DNA from 3 places in the Dermacoccus sp. MPR-E5 genome. Region 2 is predicted to be linked to each of the others. Evidence: predicted binding sites of a transcription regulator. Region 2 holds the regulator's gene; each other region holds the start of a gene.
What was found. Region 2 encodes LexA, which represses DNA repair genes until DNA is damaged. Its sites were predicted from a motif close to TCGAACANNTGTTCGA; they were not measured.

Region 1: the regulator LexA is predicted to act here: its motif matches at 7,442-7,457, upstream of AC1RS9_RS00645 (HNH endonuclease signature motif containing protein).
Region 3: the regulator LexA is predicted to act here: its motif matches at 6,726-6,741, upstream of AC1RS9_RS00300 (HNH endonuclease signature motif containing protein).

Annotation. Positions count from the first base shown of each region.
Region 1 is NZ_JBXASS010000001.1:149,264-159,744, forward strand. It holds gene AC1RS9_RS00610 (cobyric acid synthase) at 1-1, opposite strand, end outside; gene AC1RS9_RS00615 (aminotransferase class I/II-fold pyridoxal phosphate-dependent enzyme) at 100-1,260, shown strand; gene coaE (dephospho-CoA kinase) at 1,387-3,750, shown strand; gene coaE (dephospho-CoA kinase) at 3,761-4,348, shown strand; gene uvrB (excinuclease ABC subunit UvrB) at 4,397-6,502, shown strand; gene AC1RS9_RS00635 (hypothetical protein) at 6,551-6,772, opposite strand; gene AC1RS9_RS00640 (NUDIX hydrolase) at 6,842-7,252, opposite strand; gene AC1RS9_RS00645 (HNH endonuclease signature motif containing protein) at 7,468-9,072, shown strand; gene AC1RS9_RS00650 (DUF3817 domain-containing protein) at 9,131-9,448, shown strand; gene AC1RS9_RS00655 (MBL fold metallo-hydrolase) at 9,912-10,481, opposite strand, start outside.
Region 2 is NZ_JBXASS010000013.1:63,417-73,897, reverse strand. It holds gene AC1RS9_RS11105 (vitamin B12-dependent ribonucleotide reductase) at 1-1,884, opposite strand, end outside; gene nrdR (transcriptional regulator NrdR) at 1,965-2,423, opposite strand; gene AC1RS9_RS11095 (LysM peptidoglycan-binding domain-containing protein) at 2,735-3,163, opposite strand; gene lexA (transcriptional repressor LexA) at 3,502-4,218, shown strand; gene AC1RS9_RS11085 (Sir2 family NAD-dependent protein deacetylase) at 4,309-5,142, opposite strand; gene AC1RS9_RS11080 (LysR family transcriptional regulator) at 5,213-6,145, shown strand; gene AC1RS9_RS11075 (ComEC/Rec2 family competence protein) at 6,136-8,622, opposite strand; gene AC1RS9_RS11070 (ComEA family DNA-binding protein) at 8,619-9,509, opposite strand; gene AC1RS9_RS11065 (DegV family protein) at 9,654-10,481, opposite strand, start outside.
Region 3 is NZ_JBXASS010000001.1:60,535-71,015, forward strand. It holds gene hisF (imidazole glycerol phosphate synthase subunit HisF) at 1-99, shown strand, start outside; gene AC1RS9_RS00275 (TIGR03085 family metal-binding protein) at 121-765, opposite strand; gene AC1RS9_RS00280 (ABC transporter ATP-binding protein) at 813-2,894, shown strand; gene AC1RS9_RS00285 (ABC transporter ATP-binding protein) at 2,891-4,711, shown strand; gene AC1RS9_RS00290 (WYL domain-containing protein) at 4,811-5,098, opposite strand; gene AC1RS9_RS00295 (SDR family oxidoreductase) at 5,733-6,431, shown strand; gene AC1RS9_RS00300 (HNH endonuclease signature motif containing protein) at 6,752-8,332, shown strand; partial or broken gene hisI (phosphoribosyl-AMP cyclohydrolase) at 8,907-9,269, shown strand; gene AC1RS9_RS00310 (anthranilate synthase component I) at 9,431-10,481, shown strand, end outside.

The DNA of each region.
Region 1 (10,481 bases), on a different contig from region 2:
CGCCCCCACCCTAAACGTTTCACGAGGTCTCGCTCTGCGGCATGATGGCTGCGTCGGGCCCCGCGAGATCCGCGGGGCCACCAGCTCGAAAGGCGCACCGTGCCTCGTTTCATCTCCTCCCGTTACCAGGCGGGTTCCGCGACGCAGATGTCCGTCATCGCCGACCGTGCGCGCGAGTTCGACGACGTCATCAACTTCAGCCTCGGCGACCCCGACCTGACGACCGACGCCGGCATCATCGAGGCTGCCGCGGCCGACGCGAAGGCCGGCCACACGCACTACACCTCGAGCCTGGGTTACCCGGAGCTGCGCCAGGGCATCGTCGACATGTACCGCGACGACTACGGTCTCGAACGCAGCATCGACGACGTCATGGTGACGACGTCGGGCTGCCACGCGATGTGGCTCGTCATGGAGACACTGCTCGACGACGGTGACGAGGTGCTCGTCATCGAGCCGTACTTCACGCCGTACCCGCACCAGGTGCGTCTCGCGCGCGGCGTGCCCGTCTTCGTGCCGACGACGAAGGAGAACGGCTTCCAGGTGACGATCGCCGACCTCGAGGCCGCCATCACGCCGCGCACGCGCGCCGTCATCGTCAACACGCCGTGCAACCCGACGGGTGTGCAGTGGAGCCGCGAAACGCTCGAAGGCGTCGCGCGGGTCGCGACGGAGCACGACCTCGTCGTCGTCGCGGACGACATCTACACGCTGTTCACCTACCGCGAGCCGTTCGTGCCGTTCGCGTCGCTGCCCGGCATGGCGCAGCGTACCCTGACGATCGGGTCGTTCAGCAAGGACTACCTCATGACGGGCTGGCGCATCGGGTGGATCCTCGCCCCGGCCGACTTCGTCTCGACGGCGCGTGACGTCAACGAGAACAACGTCTTCACCGCGCCCTCGATCTCGCAGCGCGCGGCCCTCAACGCTCTCGAACGACGCGCCGAGCTGCGTCCGCCCGTCAAGGAGCTCTACCGCGGCCGCCTGCAGCGCGCTTACGAGCGCGTGCAGCGGCTGCCGCACATGGACGCCTTCGAGCCGCAAGGCACCATCTACCTGTGGGTTGACATCCGCGAGACCGGTCTGACGTCGCTCGAGTGCGCCGCGCGCATCGTCGAGGAAGCCCACATCCTGACGATCCCCGGCACCGCGTTCGGCGCGTCGGGCGAAGGGTTCCTGCGTCTCGCTGTCACCGTCGGCGAGGAGCAGATCGACGAGGCCTTCGACCGCCTGGAGCGCATGAGCATCTTCGGCGACTGACGGCGGCCTGGGGGCGCTCGGCGCGAGCCGCGGGCACCACGTAGGGTTGGCCGTCGTGCCACGAGGGCACGACCCGGCTCGTGGCGATCGTCCGCGGGCTCGGGCCCCACCGACCCCGAAGCGTTGATGAGCTCCTTCACCACCCGTCTGCACGACCGTCTCGGCCTACGTACGTCACCGCGGATCTTCTTCGGCTCCGCTGCGCTGATCGTCCTGTTCACCGCGTCCATGGCACTCTTCCCCGACCCGGTGCGTTCCGTCTTCGGTGCGGCGGCGCACTGGTTGCGTTTCGACCTCGGCTGGTTCTACACGGCGGCCGCGACCCTTCTCGTCGTCTTCTCGCTGGGGCTCGCCGCAAGCCGTTACGGGCGCGTCAAGCTCGGCCCTGACGACGCCGAGCCCGCCTATTCGGGGCTGTCGTGGTTCGCGATGATGTTCGCGGCCGGCGTCGGCGCGACGTTGATGTTCTGGGGCATCGCCGAGCCGATGAACCACTACGCGCGCCCGCCGCTCGGCGCGGCGCCCTACTCGGACGAAGCGGCGTGGGACGCGCTGTCGATCGCGAACTTCCACTTCGGCATCCACATGTGGGCCATCCTCGTCGTGCCCGGCCTGTGCTTCGGGTACTTCACGTACAAGCGGAACCTGCCGCCGCGCGTGTCGTCTGCGTTCCATCCGCTGCTCGGCGACCGCATCCACGGCCCCATCGGCCAGGCCATCGACATCATCGCCGTCGTCTCCACCGTCTTCGGTCTCGCCGTCTCGACGGGTCTCGGTGCGCTGCAGATCAACTCGGGCATGAACGATGTCTTCGGCGTGCCGATCGCCGGGTGGGTGCAGGCCGCGATCCTCGCCGTCATCACGGCGGCTGCGCTGACGTCCGTGCTCGCCGGCATGGACAAGGGCGTCAAGAACCTGTCCTACGCCAACATCCTCATGGCGATCGCGCTGCTCCTCTTCGTGGCGATGACGGCGATGTCGGCCTCCGACGTGGCGCGCGGCATCGTCGAGTCGGCCGGTCGCTACCTGTCGCAGCTGCCGATGCTGTCGACGTTCAACGACACGATGCACCACGGCGCGTGGTCGGGTCAGTGGACGGTCTTCTACTGGGCGTGGACGGTGACGTGGGCGCCATTCGTCGGGATGTTCGTCGCCAAGATCTCGCGCGGACGCACCATCCGCGCGTTCGTGACGGCATCGATCGGGCTGCCCAGCGCCTTCGTCATCGTGTGGATCGGCGTGTACGGCCTCACGTCGATCACGAGCGACCGAGCGAGCGCGAAGGCTGCGGGACAGGGCGGTTCGCTCGCGCACACGATCGTCGACGAGAACAACCCGCAGGCGGCGCTGTTCCAGTTCTTGCGCGACCTGCCCGGCTACCTGCCCGTCGCGACGCTGGCGCTCGCCGTCATCGTCATCTTCTTCATCACCTCGATCGACTCGGGCGCGCTCGTCATGGACGCCATGGTCAACGGCCACGAGGACGCGTCGGTGCGCCGTCAGCGCGTGTTCTGGTCGCTGTCGGTGGGCGCCGTCTGTGCTGCGATCATCCTCACGGCGGGCGAGGACGGGCTGTCGGCGCTGCAGGAGGTCATCATCGTCATCGGATTCCCCATCACGGTCCTGACGGTCCTGCAGGCCTGGCTGTTGCTCCAGGCGCTGCGCGAGGACGCCGGAGCGGCACGCCCGATGCGGACCCGCCAGTGGAAGCAGGTGCTGCCCGCCGAGGAGTACGAGCGGCGCGCCGCCGAGGGCGTGCTCGACGAGGACGCCTACGTCGTCCTGCCCGAGTTCGAGGAGGGCACCGAGCCGGAGTTCGAGACGCACGTCCCGACGACGGCGCAGACGCAGCAGCAGGCCGCGGAGCGCGCCGCCGTCTCCCTCGGGCTGACGGGGCCGGTCGCCGCGGGCAAGTCGGTCGTCGGCGACGCGTTCGAGCGCCGCGGCGCGGTCGTCGTCGAGTTCGACGAGGTGATGCGCGAACTGCTCGTGCCGGGCGAGGAAGCCCTCGACCGGTTGCGGGAGGTGTTCTCCGAGACAATCGCCCACCCCGACGGCACGATCGACTGGCACACGCTCGACGACCTCACGACGCGCAGCCCCGCGGCGCGCGAGCGGATGTATGCCGTCATCGGCCCGTTCGTGCGTGCGGAGGCCGACGCCCGGGCCAAGGCCGTGGGCGATGACTCGGTGCTCGTGCTCGACCTCGCGCTGCTGACGGACGCCGCGACGCCGCGCGACTTCGACCACGTCGTCGTCGTGGAGGCGCCGGCGGAGGTGCGCGTCGAACGGCTCATGGCCGAGCGTGGACTGGATCTTGAGCAGGCCTGGGCCGAGATCGACGCCGACACGCAGGGGCGCGAGCGCAGCGACGCGGCCGACGTCGTCCTCTCGAACGAGGGCAGCATCGACGAGCTCGACGCGGCTGTCGGTGCGTTCTGGGACGATGAGGTCGCACCGGCGCTGAACAGTGCCGCGACGCGCGTCTGAGGAGGCGACGATGAAGGTCGGGTTGACGGGTGGGATCGGTTCGGGCAAGTCTGCGGTGGCCCGATTGCTCGTCGAGCACGGGGCGCTGGTGGTCGACGCCGACGCCGTCGCGCGCGAGGTCGTCGCGCCCGGCAGTGCGGGGCTCGCGCAGATCGCCGACCGCTTCGGTGACGGCGTCCTGACGGCGCGGGGCGAGCTGGATCGCGGCGCGCTGGGGGCCATCGTCTTCGCGGACGAGGGCGCGCGGCGCGACCTCGAAGCCATCACGCACCCGCTCATCGCGGCGCGCACGCTCGAGTTGTTCGCCGCGGCGAAACCGGGGCAGGTGCTCGTGCACGACATTCCGTTGCTCGTCGAGCTGGGGCGCGAGGGCGACTACGACGTCGTCATCGTCGTCGATGCGCCCGTCGAGACGCGTCTGCAGCGGCTCGAGGAGCACCGCGGGATGCCGCGTGAGGTCGCCGAGGCACGCATGCGCAGTCAGGCCAGCGACGAGCAGCGCCGCGCGGTCGCCGATGTGTGGATCGACAACGCGGGGGACGAGGACACGTTGCGTCGCCGCGTCGACGACGTGTGGCGCACGCACTTGCAGGGCTGAGGGCCGCGGGATTCCGGGGTTGTCAGTGGGCGGGTCTAGGGTTGCGGCATGCGTCCAGTCACCGATCTGCAGCGTTCTGTCGCACCCATCAAGGTCGAATCCGAGTTCGAGCCCGCCGGCGATCAGCCGAAGGCCATCGCCGAGTTGTCGAAGCGCGTCAAGGCGGGGGAGCAGGACATCGTCCTGCTCGGTGCGACGGGTACCGGAAAGTCGGCAACGACGGCGTGGCTGATCGAGCAGGTGCAGCGCCCGACGCTCGTGCTGGCGCCCAACAAGACGCTCGCGGCGCAGCTCGCCAACGAGTTCCGAGAGTTGTTGCCGCACAACGCCGTCGAGTACTTCGTCAGCTACTACGACTACTACCAGCCCGAGGCGTACGTGCCGCAGACGGACACGTACATCGAGAAGGATTCCTCGATCAACGAGGAGGTCGAGCGGCTGCGTCACTCGGCGACCAACTCGCTGCTGACGCGGCGTGACGTCGTCGTCGTCGCGTCCGTGTCGTGCATCTACGGTCTCGGCACGCCGCAGGAGTATGTCGACCGGATGGCCCGTCTCAAGGTCGGCCAGGAGATCAACCGCGACGAGTTGCTGCGCCGGTTCGTCGAGATGCAGTACACGCGCAACGACCTCGCGTTCACGCGCGGCACGTTCCGCGTGCGCGGCGACACGGTCGAGATCATCCCCGTGTACGAGGAGCTCGCGATCCGTATCGAGTTCTTCGGCGACGAGATCGACCGGCTTTACACGTTGCACCCGTTGACGGGGGAGATCGTCAACGAGGAGTCGGAGATGTACGTCTTCCCGGCGACGCACTACGTCGCCGGGCCCGAGCGCATGGAGCGCGCCATCGCCGGCATCGAGGTCGAGCTGGGCGATCAGCTCAAGCGGTTCGAGGCCGAGGGCAAGATGCTCGAGGCGCAGCGCTTGCGGATGCGGACGACGTACGACATCGAGATGATGCGGCAGGTCGGGTCGTGCGCCGGCATCGAGAACTACAGCCGTCACATGGACGGTCGTGGCCCCGGTACCGCGCCGAACACGCTGCTCGACTACTTCCCGGAGGATTTCCTCCTCGTCATCGACGAGTCGCACCAGACGGTCCCGCAGATCGGCGCGATGTACGAGGGTGACATGTCGCGCAAGCGCACCCTCGTCGACCATGGTTTCCGTCTGCCGAGCGCGATGGACAACCGGCCGTTGAAGTGGGAGGAGTTCCTCGAGCGCATCGGGCAGACGGTGTACCTCTCGGCGACGCCGGGCGACTACGAGATGAGCAAGAGCGACGGCTACGTCGAGCAGGTCATCCGCCCGACGGGTCTCGTCGATCCCGAGATCGTGCTCAAGCCGACGAAGGGGCAGATCGACGATCTGCTCGGCGAGATCCGCACACGGACGGACAAGAACGAGCGTGTCCTCGTCACGACCTTGACGAAGAAGATGGCCGAGGATCTCACCGACTATCTGCTCGACAAGGGTGTGCGGGTGCGCTATCTGCACTCGGAGGTCGACACGTTGCGCCGCGTCGAGTTGCTGCGCGAGTTGCGCATGGGTGAGTTCGACGTCCTCGTCGGCATCAACCTGCTCCGTGAGGGTCTCGACCTACCGGAGGTGTCGCTCGTCGCGATCCTCGACGCCGACAAGGAGGGCTTCCTGCGGTCCGCACGAAGCCTGATCCAGACCATCGGTCGCGCTGCGCGAAACGTCTCCGGTCAGGTGCACATGTACGCCGACAAGGTGACGCCGTCGATGCAGGAGGCGATCGACGAGACGTCGCGCCGCCGTGAGCTGCAGATCGCGTACAACACGGAGAAGGGCATCGACCCACAGCCGTTGCGCAAGAAGATCGCGGACATCACCGACATGCTGCAGCGCGAGTCCGCCGACACGGACGCACTGCTCGGTTCCGGCCGTTCGATGTCGCGTGGTAAGGGTCGCGGCGGCAGCGGTGCGGCGAGTGCCGACGCGAACGTCGCCGCGGGCGCGAAGCGCGAGGCGAGCAGCGCCGCCGACCTCGCGGGCCTCATCCAGGAGTTGCAGGCCCAGATGAGTGAGGCGGCCTCCGAGCTGCAGTTCGAACTCGCAGCGCGTCTGCGCGACGAATTACGTGACCTCAAGAAAGAACTGCGCCAGATGACGGAGGCGCAGAAGTAGCGCCGTGATGGCGTCCGCGGCGTCGGGTGGGATCTCGGCGCCGCGTGGTCATCGCCCCTTGTTGCGAGGATGGTTGCGGGCCTGACGCTCATTGCCGCGGCGATAGTTGCCGGTGAGGCGCGCCATGATCTCCTGAGCGTCACCGTCCTCGACGTCTTCCAAGAAGTCCGCAGCACGCGCGCCCCTAAGAGTCGTCGCTGTGCGTCCGTGATGAGTGATGACAACGACGCCATCACGTTCGAGAAAGGCGAAGCCAGCAGGTTGGGGCATGCTCGACACGCTATGGGCGAGGCAGCCGACCGGCAAGCGAAATACGGTCACGCCACGCCGGGGCTGATGTCATTTGATCGCCCGCATGAGCCTGACGAGGTCCTGACACCCCGCAGGATCGGCCATGGCCAACCGGGGCAGTTCGCTCTCGGCGAACCAGCCGATGTCGTCGTGCTCGTCGGGCGCGATGTTGCGGGGGTTCCCTACCCAGCGCGTCGCGAAGAACGCATGCTTCAACAGGGCTGGATCCTTGCAGGCCATCGGAAATCGCTCTGCATCGATCACCGTCACTCCGAGCTCTTCGACGCACTCGCGACGGGCAGCGCACTCGGCGGACTCGCCGGGTTCGACGTGTCCCCCGGGCAGGTCCCACAGGTCCGGATAATTCATCCGGTTCGGGTGACGGTGAACCAGTAGCACCCTCGCGTCCCGAACGAGTGCCACGACGGCAATGTGCGTGGGCAGCGTCGCTGAGGCCATGGGATGAGTCAACCACCAGTCGCCTGTACCTCGTCTGCCGTCAGGCGGTAGACCAAGCGGGTGCAAGCCAGCGCCGCCTGATCGCAGGGTTGCACGCGGCGGGTGCTCTTGTGATTCGTGATGCAGCCCTGGCGCGGAGGAAGGGCCGGCCAGTGGGTTCACTCACTATCCCTTTGACCCTACCAAGATTCGAACATGTGTACTAAACTAGTGGCATGGATCAAACGCTGGCAGTGACGGCCGAGACGGTCGCCGCCATGCCGTCCACCGAGCTGGTGGGCGCATGGGTTCTGCTGACGCGCGCGATCGCAGAGCAGGCGCTGGCCGACCCGGAGAGATTGGCGCCCTGCTCGGGCGACGCGTTGCCGCGAACCTTCGATGAGCGCCACACGCGCACGTTCACGCTCCAAGCACAACTGGAAGACATCGCCGTTGCTGCGCAGGAGGTGACGAGGGCCGCCGACGCGGTGCTTCACGCCGTCGCCGTCGAACACGAAGACACGGTCGCCCAGCGTGCTCACCTCGACGAGGAGAACTATGGGCTCTGCGAACGCCCTCCGACCGCAGGCGAATTCGCGGGGGATGATCTCGGGAACGCCCTCGGGTGTTCGAGCGCCACCGCGTCGCGCCTCGCTGTCGACGGACGCATGCTCCGCGACCGCGCGCCCGCTCTGCACGAACTGACGCTGCGGGGAGCCTGCCGCACCATGGTGGCCGCCACGCTGGCGCGTGAGATGGCGCACCTCGACGACGAGTTGGCTGCAGAGGTGCTCACGGATCTCGTGAGCGGGGGAGCACACCACCTCAGCGTCGACGGTGCCCGCTCCCGGGCGCGCAAACTGCTGCACGACAGGCGGCTGGCGCAGACCGAGGCCGACACCGTCGACCCCCGTCGTGAGCACGGGCTATGGTTCACGCCCCACCTCGATTTCGACACCCTCACCGAGGTGCGTCTGATCATGGCCACCGAGGACGCTGCCCGTCTCCGCGCCGCGATCGAAGCGCACGCTCAGACGCTCAACGACCATGCGCCAGATCCACGTGACGAACTCGCGCGGTGGCGCGCCGCGAGCCACGTCAGTGTGGCAGGGAGTGGCACCGAACCCCTCGGCGCCGTTCGCGTCGACGCACTGCTCGACCTTGTCTTCGCGAACTCAACGGTCAACACCGTCATGCACCTCAAGGTGCCCGTCCACGCGAGCCCACCAGCGCCTTCCGACCGGCGGTTCGGAACGCTGGAGCCCCCTGCGTCGCTCGCCTCCGTCCCCAACTGCGGTCTCGACGAGGGCGGTCTTGATGAGGACGGTCTTAGTCGGCCCCGTCAGCACGCTGAGGCCGGGCCGATCGGCGTCATCACGCGACCCCTGGACACATTGGGCGCGGCCCACATCCCCGGCCTGGGCCACGTCGACGCGGCAGCCGTTCGGCGCGTCGCGGCGCTCGTCGACACCACGTTCACGATCGACCTCGTTGACGGTGCGTGGACGACGCTCGCGAGTTGCTCGACGACGTATCGTCCCGGCGCGCGAGTGGCGCGGCTTGTCCGTGAGCGTGACGTGCACTGCCGCTTCCCGCACTGCACCCGGGTCTCGACGAACTGCGACCTCGACCACGTCGTCCCGCACGCCGACGGTGGGCCGACGAGCGTCGGCAACCTGCAGGCCCTGTGCCGCCACCATCACCGCGCCAAGACCTTCGGCGGCTATGCCGTGACCATGACGCCAGACGGAGTTTGCACGTGGGAGTCACCGACCGGCCGCCGCTGGACGACTCTCCCGAGCGGGGAGACGGTCGCGACCACGCTCGCTCCCGCGAGCTGAGCTGTTGGCAGGCACGCTCCATCGGCCGGCACTCAGGCCGTCTCAGTAGAATCGCCGCATGTCTCGAATCTTCAAGATCTTCGCGTTCGCCGAAGCTGTTTCCTGGGGTCTGCTTCTCATCGGCATGTTCTTCAAGTGGGTGCTCAAGACCACTGAGGTCGGAGTGCAGATCGCCGGGCCCATCCACGGCGTCATGTTCATCGGGTACGTCCTGTGCGCGCTCAAGCTGTGGCAGGAGAAGAGCTGGCCGAACAAGACGATCGGCATCGGCCTGCTCTGCGCCGTGATCCCGTTCGCGACGATCTGGTTCGAGAAGCGCGCCGAAGCGCGTGGCGAACTCGGCGACGAACCGCGTCAGAAGCCCCTCGCCGGCTGACGATCCCCCTGCACGTGCGACCGGCGGGGCCGCGAACCGCGAGGGTTCGCAGCCCCGCCGCTCGTTCGTCATGACACGCCAGTCGACGAGACGCACCGACGACGCCAGCCCCTGCCTGCGCGTCACTCAGCCGCGGCTGCGATACGAGACATCGCCGGCGCTCAAGGCACCAGAGGTGTTCGCGCACCTGGTCGAGGCATGACCATCCGGTTGGTCACCGCGGCGCGCCGCAGACCCGCGTCGTCGTCGGCGCTCAAGTCGCCAGGCCTGCCCGCGCCACGCATCCAGGTGCGGTCATTCACGCAAAGACCGCGTCGTGCAGGCAAGGGCGGCGATGATGTCGGGCGCCCAGGTCGCCAGGCCTGCCCACGCCACGCATCCAGGTGCGGTGGTCACGCAACGACCGCATCGTGCAGTCAGGGGACCATGCAGTCAAGGGCGACGATGATGTCGGGCGCTCAGCTCACCAACCGCGTTCGCGCCACTCGTCGAGGTGCGGGCGTTCGACAGACAGACGCGTGTCGTCGCCGTGGCCCGGGTGAACGTCGGCATCGTCGAAACGCCCGAAGATGCGATCGCGAACCATGGTGAACAGCTCGTCGAACGACTGCTCATCGGAATGCGTCGTCGCGCCGACGCCGCCAGGAAACAGCGTGTCGCCCGTCCACAGCTGAGGCAGAGCGTCGCTGCCGGCGGGTGGCGTCCACGACAACACGACGCTGCCGGGGGTGTGGCCTGGCACGTGGTGCGCGACGAGCGTCTGCGCGCCGAACTGAATCGTGTCACCGTCACTCAGCGTCCGCGCGGGCGCGACCGGGAGGTGCGGTCCGTCCTCGAGACCGGCGAGCGTCGCGTCAGCACGCTCGGCGAGCTCGGGCAGGGCGCGGTGATGATCCCAGTGCTTGTGGGTCGTCACGACGGCATCGAGACGATCGACGCACGCCTCGTCGAGCATCGCCGTGATGGCTCCGGCATCTGCCGCAGCGTCGATGAGCACCGCCGCACCACCCGTCTCGGGCGTCGCATCACGCAG
Region 2 (10,481 bases):
GATCTCGTAGTGCTCGGGCTTGAGACCGGGCGCGTCGATGACGTGGCCCTTCTCGGCGATGTGCTCGACGATCGCCTCGATCTGCTCGTCCTGGTAGCCCAGCTTCTTCAACGCACGCGGGATCGTCTGGTTGACGATCTGCATCGAACCGCCACCGACGAGCTTCTTGAACTTGACGAGCGAGAAGTCGGGCTCGATACCCGTCGTGTCGCAGTCCATCATGAAGCCGATCGTGCCGGTCGGGGCGAGGACGGAGGCCTGCGCGTTACGGAAGCCGTTCTTCTCGCCGAGCGTGACGACGTCGGCCCAGGCCTTCGTGGCGAGGGAGTGGATGTCGCTCGCCATCGCACCCATGTCCTTGTGCGACGACAGCTCGTCGTTGGCCGCGCGGTGCTTGCGCATGACGCGGTTGTGCGCCTGGCTGTTCTGGGCGTAGCCGGCGTAGGGGCCGACGACGGCCGCCATCTCCGCGGAGCGCTTGTAGGCGGCACCCGTGAGCAGCGAGGTGATCGAGGCCGCCAGGGCGCGGCCACCGTCGGAGTCGTAACCGTGGCCCGTCGCCATGAGCAGTGCACCGAGGTTGGCGTACCCGATGCCGAGCTGGCGGTAGTCGACGGTCGTCTTGCCGATGGACTCGGTCGGGAAGTCGGCGAAGCAGATCGAGATGTCCATGGCCGTGATGACGAGTTCGACGACCTTGGCGAACGTCGCCGCGTCGAACGTGTCGTCTTCCTTGAGGAACTTCAGCAGGTTGAGCGAGGCGAGGTTGCAGCTCGAGTTGTCGAGCGACATGTACTCCGAGCACGGGTTCGACGCCGTGATGCGGCCCGTCTCGGGGTTCGTGTGCCACGCGTTGATCGTGTCGTCGTACTGCACGCCCGGGTCGGCGCACTCCCACGCGGCCTTGTTGATCTTGTCGAACAGCTCACGCGCATCGACGGTCTCGATGACCTCACCGGTGTCGCGGGCGCGCAGACCGAAGCTGCCGCCGTCGACGACCGCCTGCATGAATTCGTCGTTCACACGAACCGAGTTGTTGGCGTTCTGGTACTGCACGGAGACGATGTCGCGGCCGCCAAGGTCCATGTCGAACCCGGCGTCACGCAGCGCGCGGATCTTGTCCTCCTCGCGCGCCTTCGTCTCGATGAACTCCTCGATGTCGGGGTGGTCGACGTCGAGGACGACCATCTTGGCCGCGCGACGCGTCGCGCCACCGGACTTGATCGTGCCGGCCGAGGCGTCGGCGCCGCGCATGAAGGAGACCGGGCCGGATGCGGTGCCGCCCGAGGAGAGCAGCTCCTTGGAGGAGCGGATGCGGGAGAGGTTGAGACCGGCGCCCGAGCCGCCCTTGAAGATGAAGCCCTCCTCCTTGTACCAGTTGAGGATCGAATCCATCGAGTCCTCGACCGACAGGATGAAGCACGCGCTGACCTGCTGCGGGCTCGCGGTACCGACGTTGAACCAGACGGGCGAGTTGAACGAGAACACCTGGTGCAGCAGGGCGTAGGTGAGCTCGTGCTCGAAGATCTGCGCGTCCTCGTCGGTAGCGAAGTAGCCGTTGTCGCGCCCGGCCTTGGCATAGGTCAGCACGACGCGGTCGATGAGCTGCTTGAGGGAGCTTTCACGCGCGTCCGTGCCGACGGCGCCACGGAAGTACTTGGTCGTGACGATCGTGGAGGCGTTGAGCGACCAGAAGTCGGGGAACTCGACACCCGACTGCTCGAAGATCGTCTCGCCCGTCTTCCAGTTCTGCTGGAGGACGTCCCGCTTCTCCCAGGTGACCTCGTCGTAGGGGTGCACGCCGGGCGTGGTGAAAATGCGTTCGATCGTGACGCCGCCGGTGCGGCGTCCCGTCTTGGCGCGGGCCTTCGTCGTCTCGGTCATGACCGTGAGCCTCCTGGCAGGTGGGGTGAGCTGGTACGTGAGGGTGATCTGGGGGGCGCGCCCTCGGCAGGCGCGCGGGGTCAGGACGCCGAGGTGGCGTACTGACGCAACTCGCTGACCGCCGTCTCGAAGTCCTCGAGCGATTCGAAGGCCTGGTAGACGGAGGCGAAGCGCAGATAGGCGACGTGGTCGAGTTCGCGCAGGGGCCCGAGGATCTCGATGCCCACGTCATGGGCGTCGATCTCGGCGGCGCCCTTCGAGCGGATGGACTCCTCCACCTGCTGGGCGAGAACGGCCAACTGGTCGTCGGTGACCGGGCGGCCCTGGCACGCCTTGCGAACCCCGGACATCACCTTGTCGCGCGAGAACGGCTCGCTGACCCCGGAACGCTTGACGACCGTGAGACTCGCGGTCTCCATCGTCGAGAACCGCTTGCCGCAGTTCGGGCACTGACGGCGCCGCTTGATGCAGGTGCCGTCCTCGCTCGAGCGCGAATCGACGACTCGGGAGTCGGTGTTGCGGCAGAACGGACAGTGCACGTCAAACCTTCCGACGGGGCTGGGACACTCGGGACGACGGCGCTCCACCCCGGGATTCCGGCCTCAGAGCGCAGATGCACATCAGCGAAGGAGAATCAACATCTAGGGTGAAGCGGGGGCCAAGGCCCCACATGTAGAGATATTAGGCCCCTGAGACCCGACGCGCAACAGCACTGAGGCCGCGTCTACTCGCCCTGCGCAACCTCGCGACGACCCCCGCCACTCATGCGCCGCGGAATCCTGCGCCAGCCGGGGGGAGGCGACTCACACCCCCTCCAACCCTCGAACCCGATGATGGCGATCGTCACACTTCACGGTGCGGGGATGATCACCTTCTGGCCGGCCTGCACCTGCGACGAGCCGAGGTTGCTCTCGTGCTCGATCGCGACGACCGCCTGGTCGTTGCGCACGCCCGGCATCTCACGCGCCGCGATCTGCGAAAGCGTCTCCCCCGCGCGAACGGTGACCTCGTGCCGCTGCGTACCGTCGACACCGCTCGCCATCGCCCGGCCCGCGAGGATGGCACCCGCCACGACGACGAGAGCCACGCACACGGCCGTGAAGCGACGACGGGCGAAACGAACGCTCTGAGAGTTCGTGACGACCTGCACCGCGCCACCCGTGGGCACGAGGTGGAGGTGCGAGCGGGATGCCGCAGCGTCGACCCGCGCCACGCGGCGCACGTCGACACCCGAACCCAGCACGGGCTCACGTCGAACTGCAGTACTCGAAGCAACCATCGAAACCACTCCTTCTCTCGGGACACCCCCCGAGGCGCCGCCACACCGTCACCGGTGCGGCTTCCTCACGCGACCCGGTCAGCCCGGAGGGACCGATCGAACACGCGTGCGATAGAACAACTGTACGACACCCGAACGTGCTTTCGAACGGCGCGCACGGATTTCTTCGTACACATTTTTGAAAACTGTGTGCGACACCGCGTACTGTGGGTGATGTCAGATACACAAGCACCGCGCACCGACAACCCCGTCATGGCGGGCATTTCCGTCCCGCCGGAGGGTGCACGTGTCGCCACCGCGACCACCGACGTGCGACGAGGACCAGGAGGGGTCACACCATGGGTGACGTTCATTCGATGCAGGAGCGCACGCCGGGCAAGCTGACGCCACGCCAGCACAAGGTGCTCACCGTGATCCGACGTTCCGTCGACGAGCGCGGCTACCCCCCGAGCCTGCGTGAGATCGGCGAGGCCGTCGGTCTGACGAGCCCGAGTTCGGTGGCCCATCAGCTCGCCGCACTCGAGCGCAAGGGATACCTGCGCCGCGACCCGAACCGCCCGCGCGCCATGGAGGTCGTCTCCCCCGACTCGGGTGCGGCGACCCGCGGCTACCGCGGCAACGCCGTGTCTGCGCTATCCGAGTCGCAGCACGACGAGACGGGCTCGGGCGACGAGCGACCCACGCCGTCATACGTGCCGGTCGTGGGCCGCATCGCGGCCGGTGGCCCGATCCTCGCCGAGCAGGCCGTCGAGGACGTCTTCCCGCTACCGCGTCAGATCGTCGGTGACGGCGAGCTGTTCCTGCTGCGCGTCGTCGGCGACTCGATGATCGATGCGGCCATCTGCGAGGGCGACTGGGTCGTCGTGCGACGCCAGGCCGACGCCGCCAACGGGGAGATCGTCGCGGCACTGCTCGACTCGGAGGCCACGGTCAAGACGTTGCGCCGCAGCGAGGGCAAGACGTGGCTCATGCCCGCGAACGAGGCCTACTCCCCGATCGACGGCGACCACGCGAGCATCATGGGCAAGGTCACGGCCGTCCTGCGCAGCATCTGAGGCGCTGGCCGCGCCGCGCGGGTCGCTCCAGCGCGTGGTTTCAACTCGACTCTCAGCCCCTTCTGCGCCCCGACGTTCGACGCCGAGACGTCAGGACGTCGCGAGGTCGAGCCTCAGCGCGTCGCACACGGCGGTGAGGGTCGGGCCGAGGGGTTCGCGCACGACGAGGTCGACCCGCTCCTCGCCACGCATCGCGCCGAGCCCGACGAGGACGACCGGCTTCTGCTGCTTGAGGGCGGCGAGCACGAACCGGTAACCCGACATCACCTTGAGCGAACTGCCGAGCACGAGCACGCCCCGGCAGCGTTCCACTGCCCGCATCTGCGTCTCCACGACCTCAGGAGCGACGGACTCACCGAACATGACGACGTCCGGCTTCATCGTCGTGGCCGCGCAATGCAGGCACGCCGGCACGATGACGCCGCGCTCCAGCTCGGCCGCGACGTCCGCGTCGCCGTCGGCGAGCAGGCGCGCCTGCGTCGGCAGCTGGGGGTTGAGTTCGCGCAGGCGTACCTGGAAGCCACGGCGCCCTTCCCGCGTCCCGCACGCGACGCAGACGACGTGCGCGAGTGACCCATGCAGCTCGGTGACGTCGCGGGCACCGGCACGCGCATGAAGGCCGTCGACGTTCTGCGTCACGAGGTGATCGACGAGGCCGCCACCCTGCAGTCGCGCCAGCGCGACGTGCCCGACGTTGGGTTCCGCCGCGTCGAAGATCTCCCAGCCGACGGCACTGCGCGCCCAGTACCGTTGACGCGCCTCGTGGGTGGCGAGGAACTGTTGGTATGTCATGGGAACCGTGCGGCGCGTGCCGTCGGCGCGCCGGTAGTCGGGGATGCCGGATTCGGTCGAGATGCCGGCGCCGGTCAGGACGAAGAGCCCTCCCGCGCGCACGAAATCGGTCAGTTCCGCGACGCCGCTCATCATCCTGCCCCTCCCATAGGTCTGCGTTCGATTGTCTCAACAATGGATAAGAGCACGTTATTCTTGGTGCATGATCGATGCAGCCGGGCTCCGCGTCATGAAGGCGATCAGCGACGAGGGCAGCTTCACCGCCGCCGCTGCCGCCCTCGGCTATTCTCAGCCGGCCGTGTCGCAGATGGTGCGCCGTCTCGAGGAGAAGACCGGGACGGCTCTCGTCGAGCGCCTCGGCCGCTCGGTGCGGCTGACGGAGGCCGGGCAGGTGCTGGCGCGCACGGCGACGCCCGTCCTCAGTGCCCTCGAGGCCGCCGAGGGTGAGGTCGCCGCCATCGCGGGGTTGCGCGCAGGGCGGGTGCGCCTCATGGCGTTCCCGTCGGCATCGTCAACGCTCGTCCCGCGCGCCCTCGCACTCGTCAAGGAGCGGTTCCCAGACGTCAAGGTCAGCTTCGCCGAGGCCGAACCCCCGGAATCCCTGGCGAGCCTGCGTGCCGGCGACTGCGACGTCGCCGTGGCGTTCACGTACGACGACGCGGACCCGCTCCCCGCAGGCGAGGACCTGGACCCGTTCCTCACCCGCGGGCTCCTGCACGACGACGTGCGTCTCACCGTCCCGCGCGATCACCCCCTCGCCGCAGCCGAGAGCGTCCGCATGGAGGAGCTCAGCGGGGCCTCATGGATCGCGGGGTGCCCCCGCTGCCGCGGCCACCTCGTCAGCCTCGCCCAGGGCGCCGGTTACGCGCCCGACGTCGCGTTCGAGACGGAGGACTATGTCACCGTTCTCGGCCTCGTCGCGGAGGGCCTCGGCGTCGCGCTCATCCCCGAGCTGATCCTGCGCTCCACGTCGCATCCGGACGTCGTGACGTTGCCGCTGCTGCCGTCGAGCCGGCGCTGCGTGTTCGCCGTGACGACACCCGACCTGCAGCGGGTCCCCGCCGTCACCGCCACCCTTGAAGCCCTCGCCGACGCGGCAGCACGGGTGCCGAGCGCGCAGCACGCTCATCGCTGAGCCTGCAGGCTGATCGAGCCACCCGTCGCGAGGGCGTCCACGTCACCCTGCGTGTCAGTACGCCACACCCGCGCGTCGTGCCGGGCCAACAGTTCGAGCGTCTTCTTCGTCGGGTGGCCGTAGTCGTTGCCGGCGCCCACCCCGATCACGGCCTGACGCGCGGCCGCCGCCTCGTAGAGGCGCTCGTTCTGGTTGGAGCTACCGTGGTGCGCCACCTTGACGAGGTCGAACGCGCGTCGCCGGGCGCTCTGACGCACCTGTTCGATCACCGCGGCCTGCGCCTCACGTTCGCAATCGCCCAGCATGAGCGCGTGATACGCGGGCGCCGATACGTCGAGCACGAGTGAGGCGTTGTTCTGCACCGACCCCTCCGTCATGACGCGGCGCGGCCACAGCACCTCGATCGTCACCTCGCCGATGACGAGGCGTTGTCCCGGTGCGAGCGCCCCGAGCGAAGCCCGAGGCTGTTCGAGCGCTGCTTGCACCGAACCCAACGCGCCCTGCTCGCCGCGCGATCGTGACGACGCCGCTGCACCGCGGCCTTTGAGTCCCTCGCTCTCCTGAGCGCCCTCCATGACCCACGTTCCGAGGACCGCCACCGGCGCGTCGGAAGCACGCAAGACCTCAGCCAGTCCACCCACGTGGTCGGCGTGGAAGTGGGTGAGGATGACGGCGTCGAGCGTCGTGATGCCGTGACGCTCGAGGCATTGCGCGGGATGGCCGTCGGCAGGCCCCACGTCGATCATGACGGCGCGCGTCGCCCCGGTGCGCACGAGCGCGGCATCCCCCTGACCCACCGCGCACTGCGCATAGACCCACGCGGGCGGTGCGGCCGACTCCCCCGGCAACGGCGCGAGCACAGCCGCCAGGAGCGCCCCCGCGACCCCGAGCGCGACCAGACCGAAGCGACCGGTGAAGACGATGGCCCGCCACGCGCACAGGAGCACGACCACGACGACAATGGCGAGCACGACTCCGGCCAGCCCCGGCAGCCAGGGCACCGAGCCGCCGGGGACGGCGTCGGCGAGGCGGGCCACTGCGCAGATCACCCAGGTGGGCAGCCCCGGCAACCACACGAGCCACCCTGCGAGCGTCGGAGCGATGACGACGACGGTCGACACGATCATGCCACCGAGCGTCGCCGGCGCGACGAACGGCTCGGCCGCGACGTTCGCGGGGATCGAGACCCACGACACCGACGAATTGAGGGCGACGAGCACCGGCAGGCACAGCGCCTGAGCGGCGAGCGGGACGCAGGTGATCTCGACCATCCCGTCGACGAACCGGCCGCGCCGCGAACCGAGCTTCGTGAGCAGGGCCTGCGACCAGCGTCGCGCGAACAGAACGAGCCCGAGCGTCGCCAGCGCCGACAAGGCGAAGCCGACGCTGACGGCCAGCCACGGATCCCACACCAACAATCCGACGATGGCTGCCGCGAGCGCCGGGCAGGCGGCGCGTTCGCGTCCCCACGACGTGCCGAGCACTCCCACGGCACCCATCGCGGCCGCGCGCACCACGCTCGGTTCGGGTCGGCACAGGACGACGTACGCGGCGAGCGCGACGAGAGCCAGGGCCACCCGCACCCGACGTGACGTGCGCGACCACCCCAACAACCACATCGTCGCGACGAGGACGACCGTCACGTTCGAACCGCTCACGGCGTTGAGGTGCGACATGCCGGTGGCGTTCATCGCGTCCGTCAGGTCGTCCGGTAGATGGGCCGTGTCGCCCACGACGAGCGCGGGCAACAGGCCGGCGGGGTCGTCCGGCAACTGCGACGAGGCGCCGACGAGCCCGGCCCGAACAGGTTCGAGTGTCGTCACCACCCAGGGCGGAGCGCCGACGACGTCCGGTGCGCCGTTGACCTGCACGACGGCGCGCGCCGCCCCGAGACGCTGCGATGGGGCCAGACGCCCGCGCGCCCGCAGGTGGGACTGCCAGGTGAGGTTCGTCCACCGACGATCGCCGACGAGGATGACGGGCGTCGCGACCTCCTGCGTGCGTCCGCGCGCCGTGATGCGGTCGATCTGGGCCGGGACGACGAAGCGCTCGTCGCCTCGGGCGCCGACGACCCGGTGCGGCTGGCCCGTCACTCTCGCCTCGAGTGTCGCGACGGCGCGGTCACGGGCCAGCGTCGTCACCGGCCCGGCTTCCTCGTGCGCCAACGTCACCTGCGCCGCCGCGAGGACGATCGTCGTCAGCGCGATGACCAGCAGCGCCCAGAGCGCCCACCCCGACCCGTGGGATGACGCCGGATTCTCGTCATCCTCGCCCTCGTGCCGGGCTCGGGCTGACTGGTCCGCCCGTAGACCAGGCAAGCGCGTCCCGAACGCGAGGGCCGCGGCGACGATCGTCACGAGGGCGAGGACGACGACCACGATCGCGGGGTCGGGGCGAGCCGAGAGCAGGGTGGCGAGGGCCGCCCAGGCGACGCACGCGGCCGACAACAGCCGCATGTCGTGGCCGCCGAGACTCACACGGTGACCTTGCTGCGCAGGCGATCGAGCATCTTGTCGCCGATACCGGAGACCTCACCGAGTTCGTCGACGCTCGAGAACCGACCGTTCTTCTCACGCCACTCGACGATGCGCTGCGCGAGAACCGGCCCGACCCCGGGCAACGCGTCGAGCGATGTCGCGTCCGCGGTGTTGACGTTGACGACGCCCCCGGCCGCGGCCCCGCCACCGGGCGCTCCCGGAGCAGTCGCGCCCGCCCCGGCGGCCGGAGCGCCCGGTGCGGTGGCCCCTGCAGCCGGCGCCACGGGCACCGGCGGGGGGACGCTCTCGCCCGGGCGGGGGACGTGGACCTGTTCCCCATCGGCGAGCGGCCGAGCCAGGTTGATCGCCGTCGCGTCGGCACCCGACATCCCGCCGGCCGCCGTCACGGCATCCGCGACGCGGCTTCCGGCCGGCACCTGGACGACGCCCGGGCGCCGCACCGCCCCGACGACGTGAATGCTGAGAGGCGCGCCGCTCGTCGCCCCGGCGACCGAGGCCATGGCAGTGCTGTGAGACGGCGTCGACGCAGCACCCCTACTCCCCGTCGACGCCACGCTGGCGCTCCCGGCGATACGCGGCGACGACGACGCGATGAGCGCCTTCGGTGCCGCACCGTCATCTCCGGAACTGAGCAGCAGACGCAGCCCCAGCACGGCGACGGCGAGCACCGCGCACACGCCGATGAGCAGGGCGGCCGGACGCGACGGACGCCATCGGGCGTCCTCGAGGCCGTCCGGTGCTCGGACGAGCCGGCGGGCGGTGCGTTCCGGTTCGGGCACCCACGTCGGTTCGTGGCGGGCGCGTTCGATCTCGGCGAGCACCTCGTCGAGCCGATCGTCGGTCTCGGGCAGCGTTCTGCGGGTCATGCCTCGACGGTAAGAAGCCCCGTCCCTCCACGCTCGCTGATGCGAGCCGAAGGTGTGGAAACGCGTGCAGGCGCGTGCCGGATCGGCCCGTGGCCGTCACAGCTGTGGAAGAGGCGCGCCCGATGCGGCTCGCAGCAGCCGTCGTCAGCCCGGCGGTTCCGGCATCACCGCGACGACGGCGCCGAGTGCTCCGGCGCCCACGTGCGCGGTGACGACGGCTCCCAGGCGCGCCTGCACCGGCGCCATCGCCCACCGCGCGGCTGACGACGACGCGGCATCGGCCTCCGCTCCAGCGCGGGCACCGGCGCCCCGTGTTCCGTCCGGCGAGGACGCTCCGAGCGCAGCCACGTCGCCAACCTGGTCGGCCGCATCGGGGCCCGCCGCGCCTGCGGCACCGCCCGCTCGCGGACCCGCAGCCCGGCTGCCCGGCCCGGCCGGCCCCGTCGCATCGTCACCGGAACCCCCAGGCGAACCGATCGAGCTCGCTTCAGCGGAACGCGCTTCACCGTCCCGCCCCGCCCCAGGGGACGCGCCACCGCCCAACCGGTCGACGAGCACCTGCGCCAACTCGGAGTGCTGCAGCGAGTGCACGGCGCAGACGCGTTCGCCCTCGCCGAGGTTCTCGGCCTGAGCCAGAGCCCACGTCCCGAGCCGCTCGACGGCCTTGCCCCGCGATCGCACGCGCGCGAGCGGCGCGATGACGCCGTCGTCGACCTGCAGCAGCGGTCTGATCGACAACGCCGAGCCGAACAGAGCCCCGGCACGGCCGATCCGCCCGCCGCGGCGCAGCGGTTCCAACGAGTCGACGTAGAACGCCGTGCGCGACGACGCGCACGTGGCGCGCGCCGCCTCGGCCACGGCGTCGACGTCATACCCGGCCTGCGACCAGCGCAGCGCCGCGAGCACGCCGAAGCCGAGCGCCATGCCCAGCGTGCGCGAATCGACGACCTCGACGTCCACCCCCGCCTCGAG
Region 3 (10,481 bases), on a different contig from region 2:
GCTGACGCGGTGCTCGCCGCGTCGGTGTTCCACTACGGCGAGCTGACGATCGGTGACGTCAAGGGTGCCCTTGCGGCGGCGGGGCACCCGGTGCGCTGACGCTCCGTCGTGCGCTGACGCTCAGATGCCGCGCGGTTCGGCGACGAACCGGTTGATGTCGTCGGGCTCGCCCTCGAACTCGACGAAGCTCATCCGCCCGGCCAGGTGCAGCAGCACCTCGCTCGGCTGGCCGGCGACGATGAACTCGCCGATCGGCTCCGACGGCGAGTTGAGCGCCAGCGGCGCGTGCCCCGGGCACAGCGCCGCGACGCGCATCGCCGCGCGGCGCAGCGTCATCCGTGCGGCCGTGGGCAATGCGTCGTAGAGCGCGTTCTGCAGGTCGGCGCCCAGCACGCGGACGCCGTCCTGGTCGGCGGCCGGCAGCTGAGCGCGCAGGATGTCCTCGTGGTGGATGAAGTACTCCTGCAGGTTCGCGTGCGCATCGACGGCGGGGATGCGGAACGGCGAGAACTCGTGCGGACCCTTGCGCACCATGTCGACGAGATCCTCGAACGGGCGCAACGCGTAGCGCTCCCGGGTGCGTTCGGACGCGTCGCGCACCTGGGGCACGAGGATACCGAGGGCCTCCGGGCGGCGCTCACGCATCGCGAGGTGTGCCATGAGATCCCTGACATTCCAGCCGACGCACAGCGTCGGCGCGTCCGGGCCGAGGCGCAGGGCGGTGTCGCACAGGGCATGACGTTCGGCTTGGGCATACTTGCGCATGCCGCAATGTTGTCACCTGCGCGAATGCGCGAGCAAAGGAACCCCACGTGACCTCAGCCGACCTGGCCCCTGACGCCTCACCTGTGCGCGTGGCCGCCGCCGGCGCCCGCGAGCAGTGGCGAGCGTTCGCGCCCGCCGTCATCGGCGCGACGGCATACGGCATGCTCACCGTCCTCACCGCCCGCGTCATCGGCCACCTCGTCGCGGACGTCGTCACGCCGGCGGTGCGCGATCGTCACCTGGACGGTGCGATGGTCTGGCAGATCGTGTGGCAGCTCGGCGGCGTCGTCGCGCTCAACGCGGCCGCCGTCATCCTGCGCCGCATCGCGGCGGGCGTGGCGTACAACAACCTCATCGCCTCGACGCGGCGGCAGGTGACGCGCGCCTACCAGCTGCTGCCCATGCGCTGGCACCTCGCGCACCCGTCGGGTCAGCTGCTGTCGCACGCGAACTCGGACGTCGAGGCGATCTGGAACATCTTCCAGCCGCTGCCGATGGCGCTCGGCGTCGCCGTCATGCTGGCGTTCGGGTTCGTCTCGATCTTCCTCGTCGACGTGTGGCTCGGCGTCGTCGCGCTCGTCGTGTTCCCGCTGCTCATCGTCATCAACTACTGGTTCCAGGTCGTCATGCGCGCCCGCGTGGAAGCGTCTCAGGCCGCGCGAGCGCGCGTCAGCGCCGTCGCGGACGAGAGCTTCGACGGCGCACTCGTCGTCAAGGCGCTCGGGCGAGCGGATGCGGAGGTGTCCCGGTTCGGTGACGCCGCGGGCGAGCTGCGCGACGCCAACGTCAGGCTCGGACGCACCGAGGGCATCTTCGACCCGATGACGAACGCGCTGCCGACGATCGGTTCGCTGCTCGTGGTCCTCGTCGGCGCCGAGCGGGTCGCGTCAGGCGCGATCACGGCGGCCGACGTCGTCGAGGTGGCGTACCTGTTCAACCTGCTCGCATGGCCGGTGCGTGCGTTCGGCTGGATCCTGTTCAGCCTGCCGCAGGTCGCGATCGGGTGGAAGCGCGTCAAGCCGATCCTCGACGAGGCGGGCTCGACCGTGGTGCCCGCGCGCACGCTGGAGCTACCCGGTGGGCCGATCGGCGTCGAGGTCGAGCACGTGACGTTCCGTCACGACGCGCGGCCGGCGGTGGGGGCTGATGCTGGGAGCGAGTCGGAGGACGGTTCCGACGTGGCCGAGGGCCTTCAGGAGCGGCGCGCAGCGTTGACCGACGTGACGCTGCGCGTGCCCGCGGGCGGATCCCTTGCCGTCGTCGGGGCGACGGGTGCCGGCAAGACGACGCTCGCGCAGGTCATCGCGGGGCTGACGACGCCCGATTCGGGCAGCGTTCTCTATGACGGCGTGCCCGCCGCGCATGCCGTGGCACGCGAGGAGCGGGTGGCCCTCGCGACGCAGGAAGCGTTCGTGTTCAACGAGTCGACGCGTGAGAACGTCGCGCTGGGGCGCGCCGGTGTGGATGCGGGGGCTATCGATGCGGCGCTCGGTGTCGCGCACGCCAAGGGGTTCGTCGCGGCGCTGCCGGAGGGGGAGGACACTTCGCTCGGCGAGCGCGGATCGCGGCTCTCTGGCGGTCAGCGTCAGCGCGTGGCGCTCGCGCGCGTGCTCGCGGGACGCCCCGGGCTCGTCGTGCTCGACGATGCGACGAGTGCCATCGACCCCGCGGTCGAAGGGCAGATCCTCACGTCCCTCGCGGAGGCGACGGACGGCTGCACAAGCGTCATCATCGCGCACCGCCGCTCGAGCATCCTGCTCGCCGACGAGGTCGCGTTCCTCGACGCCGGGCGCGTCGTCGCTCAAGGCACGCACGAAGAACTCATGGCGACGCAGCCGGCTTATGCGCTGTTGCTCACGGCGTACGAGACGCAGGACTCTTCAGCGTCCGGGGACGAGTCTGAGGGCGAGGGCCAAGGCGACTCAGACCGCGGCGCATCGGACGGGGCGACATCGGCTCCGCCTCATGCGGGGTCGGACGAGGCGCCCGCGGGGCAGGGGATCGCAGGGCAGACGGGGGTGTTCCACGAATCGGGTGAAGCGGACGAACGCGGCGCGTTGGGAGCCGTGACCGCGGCACCCGAAGCGTCGGTCGTCGATGCCGTCCGCGAGGAAGACGAGGCGCGATGAAGCGGCGCTCGACAACCGCCACGGAGACAGCCGCCACGGCGCAGGCGGCCGGCGCGACTCCCGTCGTCAGTGATCGCGGCACCCTGCGGCGCGGCCTGCAGCTCGCACCCGAGATGACGCGTGGGCTCGGGTGGACGCTGCTGCTCGCTCTCGTCGCGACGACGAGCAACGTCATCGTCCCCATGACGATCCAGCGCGCGATCGATGACGGCATCCTCGCGCCGGGCGGCATCGACCTCGGTGTCGTGCGCTGGACGTGTGCGCTCGCGGTGGTCGGCGTCGTCGTCGCCGGGCTGTGCTCGTACGTGATGAACGTGCGGCTGTTCAAGGCGTCGGAGGCGGGTCTCGCGACGTTGCGCGTCAAGGCGTTCGCGCACGTGCACGCGCTGTCGACGTTGACGCTCAACGCGTCGCGGCGCGGTTCGATGGTCTCGCGCGTGACGAGTGACGTCGACCAGATCTCGATGTTCGTGCAGCGCGGCGGCATGATGCTCATCGTCTCGATCGGGCAGTTGCTCGTCGCGACGGCCCTGATGCTGTGGTACTCGCCGCTGCTGACGGCCGTCGTGTGGGCGACGTTCGTGCCGCTCGTGTTCCTGCTGCGGCACTTCCAGCGCGTCGTCGGGCGCGCGTACGGCGTCGTGCGTGAGCGCGTCGCGGACATGCTCAGTGCGATCTCGGAGTCGGTCGCGGGTGCCGCGACTGTGCGGTTGTTCGGGGTGCAGGAGCGCACGCAGGCGCGTATGGACGAGACGATCGAACGTCAGCGTCGTGCGGCCATCAGCGCGCAGATCCGCGCGGTCGGTGCGTTCGTGTCGGGGCAGGGCATCTCGGGGCTCGCGCTCGTCCTCGTGCTCGCCGTCGGCGCGTGGCAGGGGGCGCACGGGCGGATGAGCGTCGGTGAGATCACGGCGTTCGTGTTCCTGACGAACCTGTTCACGCAGCCGGTGCAGACGGCGACGGAGGTGCTCAACGACCTGCAGAACGCGCTCGCCGGGTGGCGTCGCATCATCGAGGTGCTCGACACGCCACTCGAGGTCGAGCCGCCCACCGAGCCGGTGACGTTGCCGCGAGGGCCCGTCGGGGTCGAATTCAATGACGTGACGTTCGCGTATCGCGCGGGCGACAAGCCCGCTATCGTCGGGCTGACGGCGTCGGTGGCCGCAGGTCGTCGTGTCGCCGTCGTCGGTGAGACCGGTTCGGGCAAGAGCACGCTCGCGAAGTTGCTGACACGACTCGTCGATCCGTCCGACGGTGTCGTGCGTCTCGGAGGCGTCGATCTGCGCGACCTCTACGACGCGTCGCTACGCGCGTCCGTCGCGTACCTGCCGCAGGAAGGGTTCTTGTTCGACGGCACGATCGCCGACAACGTGCGCTTCGCGCGCCCCGACCTGTCGAATGAGGACGTCGCCGCCGCGTTCGACGCCATCGGCTGCGGCGCGTGGTTAGCGGGGCAGCCCGCCGGAGTGCTGACGCAGGTCGGCGCTCGCGGCGGGCGGTTGAGTGCGGGGGAGCGGCAGCTCGTGGCGCTTGCGCGCACGTACGTCGCGGGCCCTGACGTGCTCGTGCTCGACGAGGCGACCTCCAGCGTCGATCCCACGACGGACGTCGCCGTGGGTCGAGCGCTCGATCAGTTGATGACCGGCCGCACGAGCGTCGTCATCGCGCACCGCCTCGCGAGCGCCGAGAGTGCCGACGAGGTGTGGGTCATGGACGCAGGGCGCCTCGTGCAGCGAGGCGCGCACACGGCGCTTGTCGCCGCCGACGGGCCCTATGCGCGCCTGCACGCCGGCTGGGTGGCGTCGCACGCGCATTGACGTCTGGGCCATGGCGATCTGTGCCGAGTGGCCCGAGCGCCGGGCGCCCGATGGCGGGTAACTCACACGGAGGCAGGTTGCTACTCGCCATCGCGTGAGTTACCCGCCATCCTGCTCGGCGCTCGCTGATTCGTCATCGCCTCGGCTCGTCGCCGAGTTGCCTCCCGGAAGATGGTTGGCCGGCAGGGGGCCTCGGTCGAAGTCCGATGTGAGCCACCTCTCGAGTGATTCGTCGGGGAAGGTTGGCGGTGACCGGCCGGTGACGGCGGGGTCTGCCGCGGCGGAGGTGATCCGGTCGAGGCGGAAAACGCGCCAGTCGCGACGGTGCAGGTCATGGCGGAGGAGGTACCAGCGGCCCTCGCGGATGAAGCAGATGAGCGGATGCACCTGTCGATCGCAGACACGGCCGTCGCCGTCGGAATGGCGAAGTGCACGATGCCACGTTGGGCGGCTGTGTCAACGAGCAGACCGTGCAGGCGCGCGTCGACAGGCTCGAGCCCACTCGTCAGCACGTTGGTCGCCGTCGCGGTCGCGACGGCTCGTCGACGCAGCGACCCCGGCAGCAGGCGTTCGAGCTTGGCGCGCACGACTGTGGCGTCCGTCGCCCCGGCGGTGTCTCCTTCGAGACCTGCCCCCTCGAGCACGAGCAGGGCCGTGACGAGGGTGGACACCTCGTCGGCGTCGAGTACGAGGGGCGGGATCGTGACGCCCGAGTCCAGGCGGTAGCCGCCGCCGGGACCGGGCGTGACCGCACGCTGTAACCGAGGCTGCGCAAGCTAGCGACACCGCGTCGGACGGATCGCGGCCCCGTGGCAAGACGCATGGCGAGATCAGCCACGGAGCACCATCGGCCCGTCTGGAGCAGACCCAACGATTCGAGGGTACGCGACGAAGGACTCGTGACGGGCTTGTGGGACATGCGTTCATTGTCGTGCGAGATGAGGACCGGAACCGTCTGCATCTGGTCCTAGCGTCATTCCACGAGGGCGCGGGCACACCGCCGCTCAGGAAAGGGTGATCGATGCGCATCGCCATCACGACACCCAATGGAAACGTGGGTCGCCACCTGATTCGTATGCTCGTCCGAGTCGGGGTACGGCCCGTGCTCTTGGCACGGCATCCCGCGCAGATCGCGCGGGAACTGCGCCCCCTCGTCGACATCGTCGAGGCGGATTCGCTGGACCGCGACGAGGTCGTCGCCGCGACTCGCGGGATTGATGCCGTGTACTGGGTGAATCCGAGCCCGATGACCGCTGATCCGCTCGCTGAGCATGCTCGGGCGAGCGAGGCAATCGTGGGTGCCGTCCGCGCGAACGGCATCAGGCGCGTCGTGTTCCACAGCAGCGTGGGGGCAGAGAAGCGCCACTGTGTGGGAGGGATCGACGGCCTTGCCGCGACGGAGTTGTCGCTCGACGCGCTCGACGTCGACGTCACGCACCTGCGGTGCGGTTATTTCTTCTCCAACCTCACCCGGCACCTGGCGGCGATCCGCCAGGGCGAAATCGACACGGTGCTCCGGGTTGATCACGCATTCAGCTGGGTGGCGCCGCGTGACGTCGCCGAGATGGCGGCACTCTGCCTCCTTGACGAGGGGTGGCAGGCGCGTCATGTCCGAGCGGTTCACGGGTCGCGGGATCTCTCGTGGCGCGACGTCACGCGCATTCTCTTCGACCACGTGGGAAATGCGGTGGCGGCGCGCCAGATCAGCGATGCGGCGTGATGTCCCGCTACCTGGGGCCGGGCTCGCCCGTGGTCTCGCGCAGGCGTTACTGGGGATGAGCACCGGAATCCGCGATGATTTCCGTCCCGAGCAGGGGCGGACCCCCGCCACCACGACGCCGACGCAGCTCGCGGGCTGGGTGTACGACGAGCTGCTGCCGATCATGGGTGCGTGACGATCGGGTTGGGCAGTCGCGTTTGAGGATCAGCGTTGGAAGCGCCGCCGGCGCCCGCGCGGGCGTGGTCAGTGAGAGCCGGCTCAATGGATCTTTCATGTGACGGAGCCTACCCCTATTCGAACATGTGTGCGATAATTGGGTCATGGAAACGCTAGAGATGACGGACGCGGCGAACATCGTCGCGCGTCTCTCTGAGCTGCCCGGTGAGGCTGTCCTGGCCGTTTGGGGCGAGCTGACGACGCGGGTCGCAGAGGAGGTTCTCACCGATCCGGCATCGCTCGTTCCGCTCACCGATGGAGGCGCGAGCCTGGACGGTCGGTTGGACGCCCTGATGAGTCACCGTCGCCACCTTGAACGCGCTGCGGCGCTCACACAACGTGTTGCACGCAGCGCCGAAGCGGTCACGCACATGCTGGCCTCCGAACACCATGACAGTGTGCGTCGCCACGACGTCCTCAGCGGCGAGGCGATGGGTGAGGGCGCGTCCGACGATTCTCGGGCCTACGACGTCGAGGCCGGCGAGTTCGCGGCCTCAGCGCTCGGCGGCGCACTCGGGCTGACGGCGCCCGCCGCCCGGGCGATGGCGGCGGGGGCTTCGACGCTGCGTGCGCGCCATCCCGGCCTGCTGGCGGCCTCGGCACGCGGAGACGGCTCCGTGCGGGTGGCGGCGATGCTGGCGGGGGAGCTCGCGCACCTCGAGGCGGACGCTGCGCGCTCCGTGGCACAGATGCTCATCGACAGCGGAGATCATCGACGCGCTCACCAGGCGGCGCGGCAGGCGTGCCGCAAGACCCTGCGTCGGCTCGGTCTCACTCGCCCTGCCGACGAGGTCGAGGTGGAGTCGACGCGCGGGGTGTGGTTCGAGCCGCACCTCGAGTTCGAGTCGCTGTGCACGATGACAGCCGTTCTCGACACCTACGACGCCACGGCCATCCAGGCCGTGATGGAGGAACGTGCGCGGCGCCTGCAGGAAAACTCTGCCCCCGGCGCTCGGCTTTTCGTCGGCGCAGCGCGGGCTGACGCGCTCACCGACCTCATCCTCGAGAACTGCACCGTGACGGCCACGCTGAACCTGCAGGTGCCGATCATCGCGCGACCTCCCGACCCGTCGAGATCCGCCGTCGCGGGGCTCCTCGACCCGCCGAGATCCACGGGCGTCCCGGACGCGGAGGACGTGTCCGACCTGCTTGACGCGAGGGTCCCTCGGCCCGCCATTGGAGTGCCGCCGGGTCATTCCCCGGCGTCGCCCGCAACGTCGTCGATGGTCCTGGGTGCCTGTGGCGTGCGCGGCGTCGGTGTTCTTTCTGCTGGCGTCGTCGCCCGCCTCGCCGCTACGGCTGGTGTGGGATTCACGGCGACGCTCGCGTCGCACCACGGGTGTGGTCGCATCACGACGCTGGCCACCACGACGGCTGCTCACCGCCCAAGTGTCGGCATCGCCAAGCTCGTGCGGGAGCGCGACGGCGTGTGCCGCTTCCCGTTCTGCGAAACGGCCGCCTCGCGGTGCGACCTCGACCACGTCATGCCGTTCGACCAGGGCGGGCCGACGAGCGCGACCAACCTGCAGGCGCTGTGTCGTCACCATCACCGCGCCAAGACCCACGGGGGCTTCCGCGTGAGGATGACGCCCGACGGCGTCTGCACGTGGCTGTCGCCCTCCGGTGCCCGCTGGGTCACCGAACCCGGCGGCATCACACACGCCGACGCCGTTCGCGCCGCCTGACGGCCCTCGCGGCCCTGCGGCCCCGGCTGCCTGCCGAACCCTGATCTCACGTGCTCCGCGCTCTCGGTGCGCCGCCGCTCAATCCTGGTCTGGCGAGGTCTGTGCCCGCTACCTACTGCTCGAACCTGGTCTGACGGCGCAGTCATTCCCCGGCCACAACCCGCGGCCCATTTCATGTCCCGGGCGCGTTCACTTTCCCGGGCGCAGCATCATCGACACGGCGGCACCACGCACGCCGGCGCCACACCTGTTCGCGCGGCCTGACGACTCGGTGACGCCCGCCTCCACCTCGCCAGTCGTGTCGGCGACACCGCGTCCGAACCCTCGCTCGGATGCCTGGGTGAGATCACGCTGAGGGAGAACTCCACCCGTTCATGCGACGTCAGCGTGGGATAAGGCCGCGCTGGATCCCCGCCGTCATCCGCCGTGCGCGGGTGCGGGGTCAGGCGCAGCTGCGTCCCCGTCGCGATCCGCGATGCGCGGGAGCGTGAGGTCAGGCGGCGTTGGGGCCCGCAGTGATCCGCGAGGTGCCAGCGCGAGACACCGCGACGGGTTGTCAGGGCCACTTGGCACAATGGCCCCCATGTCTTCGCCCGAGCCTTCATCGCCGCTCAGCCCTGACGTCGCGCAGCGCCTCAAGCGCGACGACGCGGGTCTCGTCGCCGCGATCATCCAGGACGACACGAACGGTGACGTGCTCATGCTCGGCTGGATGGACGACGAGGCGCTGCGCCGCACGCTGAGCGAGGGGCGCGTGACGTTCTGGTCGCGCAGCCGCGGCGAGTACTGGCGCAAGGGCGACACGTCGGGTCACGCGCAGTACGTGCGCAGCGTCGCTCTCGACTGCGACGGCGACGCGTTGCTCGTCCGCGTCGACCAGGTCGGCGCCGCATGCCACACCGGCGAACGCAGCTGCTTCTTCACCGACCTCGACGCCGCCGTCTGCAGTGATGGCGCGATCGCGTCCACCGGAACCGACGCTGACGCAGCTACCACGGCGCCCACCGGAACCGACGCTGCGGACGCAGCCACGACAACGTCAACCCCAACCGTCGCCGCAGACGTACCCGCCACCATGCCCACCCCCAGGAGCAACGCATGACTGCCGCAGCCGAGCCGGAGACGAGCCTCGCCGCCGACCTCACCTGGGGCGCGACGTGGCCGAGCGTCGAGTTGTTCGAGCACCTCGCGGGTGGGCGTCGCGTCATCCCCGTCGTGCGCAAGCTGCTCGCCGACGCGGAGACACCCATCGGCATCTACCGCAAGCTGGCGCGCGACGAGCCGGGCACGTTCCTGCTGGAATCGGCGGAGCACGGCGGCGTGTGGTCGCGCTACTCGTTCATCGGCGCCGCGAGCCGCGCGACGCTCACCGAGCGTGACGGCGACGTCGTCTGGCTCGGCGACGTGCCGACGGGGCTGCCGACGACAGGCCTGGCGGTCGATGCCCTACGCGCGTCCCTGCAGGCACTTCACACCGAACGCATCGCCGGCCTGCCGCCGCTGACGAGCGGTTTCGTCGGCGCGATCGGCTACGACGCGGTGCGTCGCTGGGAGAAGATCGGCAACCACGCCGACGACGTCCTCGCGATCCCCGAAGTCACGATGTTGCTCGCCACGGATCTCGCCGTCATGGACCATCAGGACGGCTCGCTCCTGCTCGTCGCCAATGCCGTCAACTTCGACGGCCTCGAACCCGGCGCGCGCGCCGCGTACGACGACGCCGTCGCCCGCCTCGACGCGATGCAGACCCGCCTCGTCGAACCGGCGGCTTCGACGGTGGCGATCCCGCACGAGCGCGCCCAGGACGTGCGCAGCAGCCACACGCGCGAGCAGTTCCACGACATGGTCGAGTCGTGCAAGGAGGACATCCGCGCGGGCGAGGCTTTCCAGATCGTCGTCAGCCAGCGATTCAGCGTCGACACGCACGCCGACGCGCTCGATGTCTACCGCGCCCTGCGCGCGAGCAACCCCAGCCCCTACATGTATCTGCTCCGCCTGCCGCACCCTGACGGCGGCGCGTACGACGTCGTCGGCAGCTCGCCGGAGGCGCTCGTCAAGGTGACAGGCGAACGCGTCATCACGCACCCGATCGCCGGTTCGCGCCCGCGCGGCAAGACCCCGGAACACGATCAGGAGCTCGCCGACGACC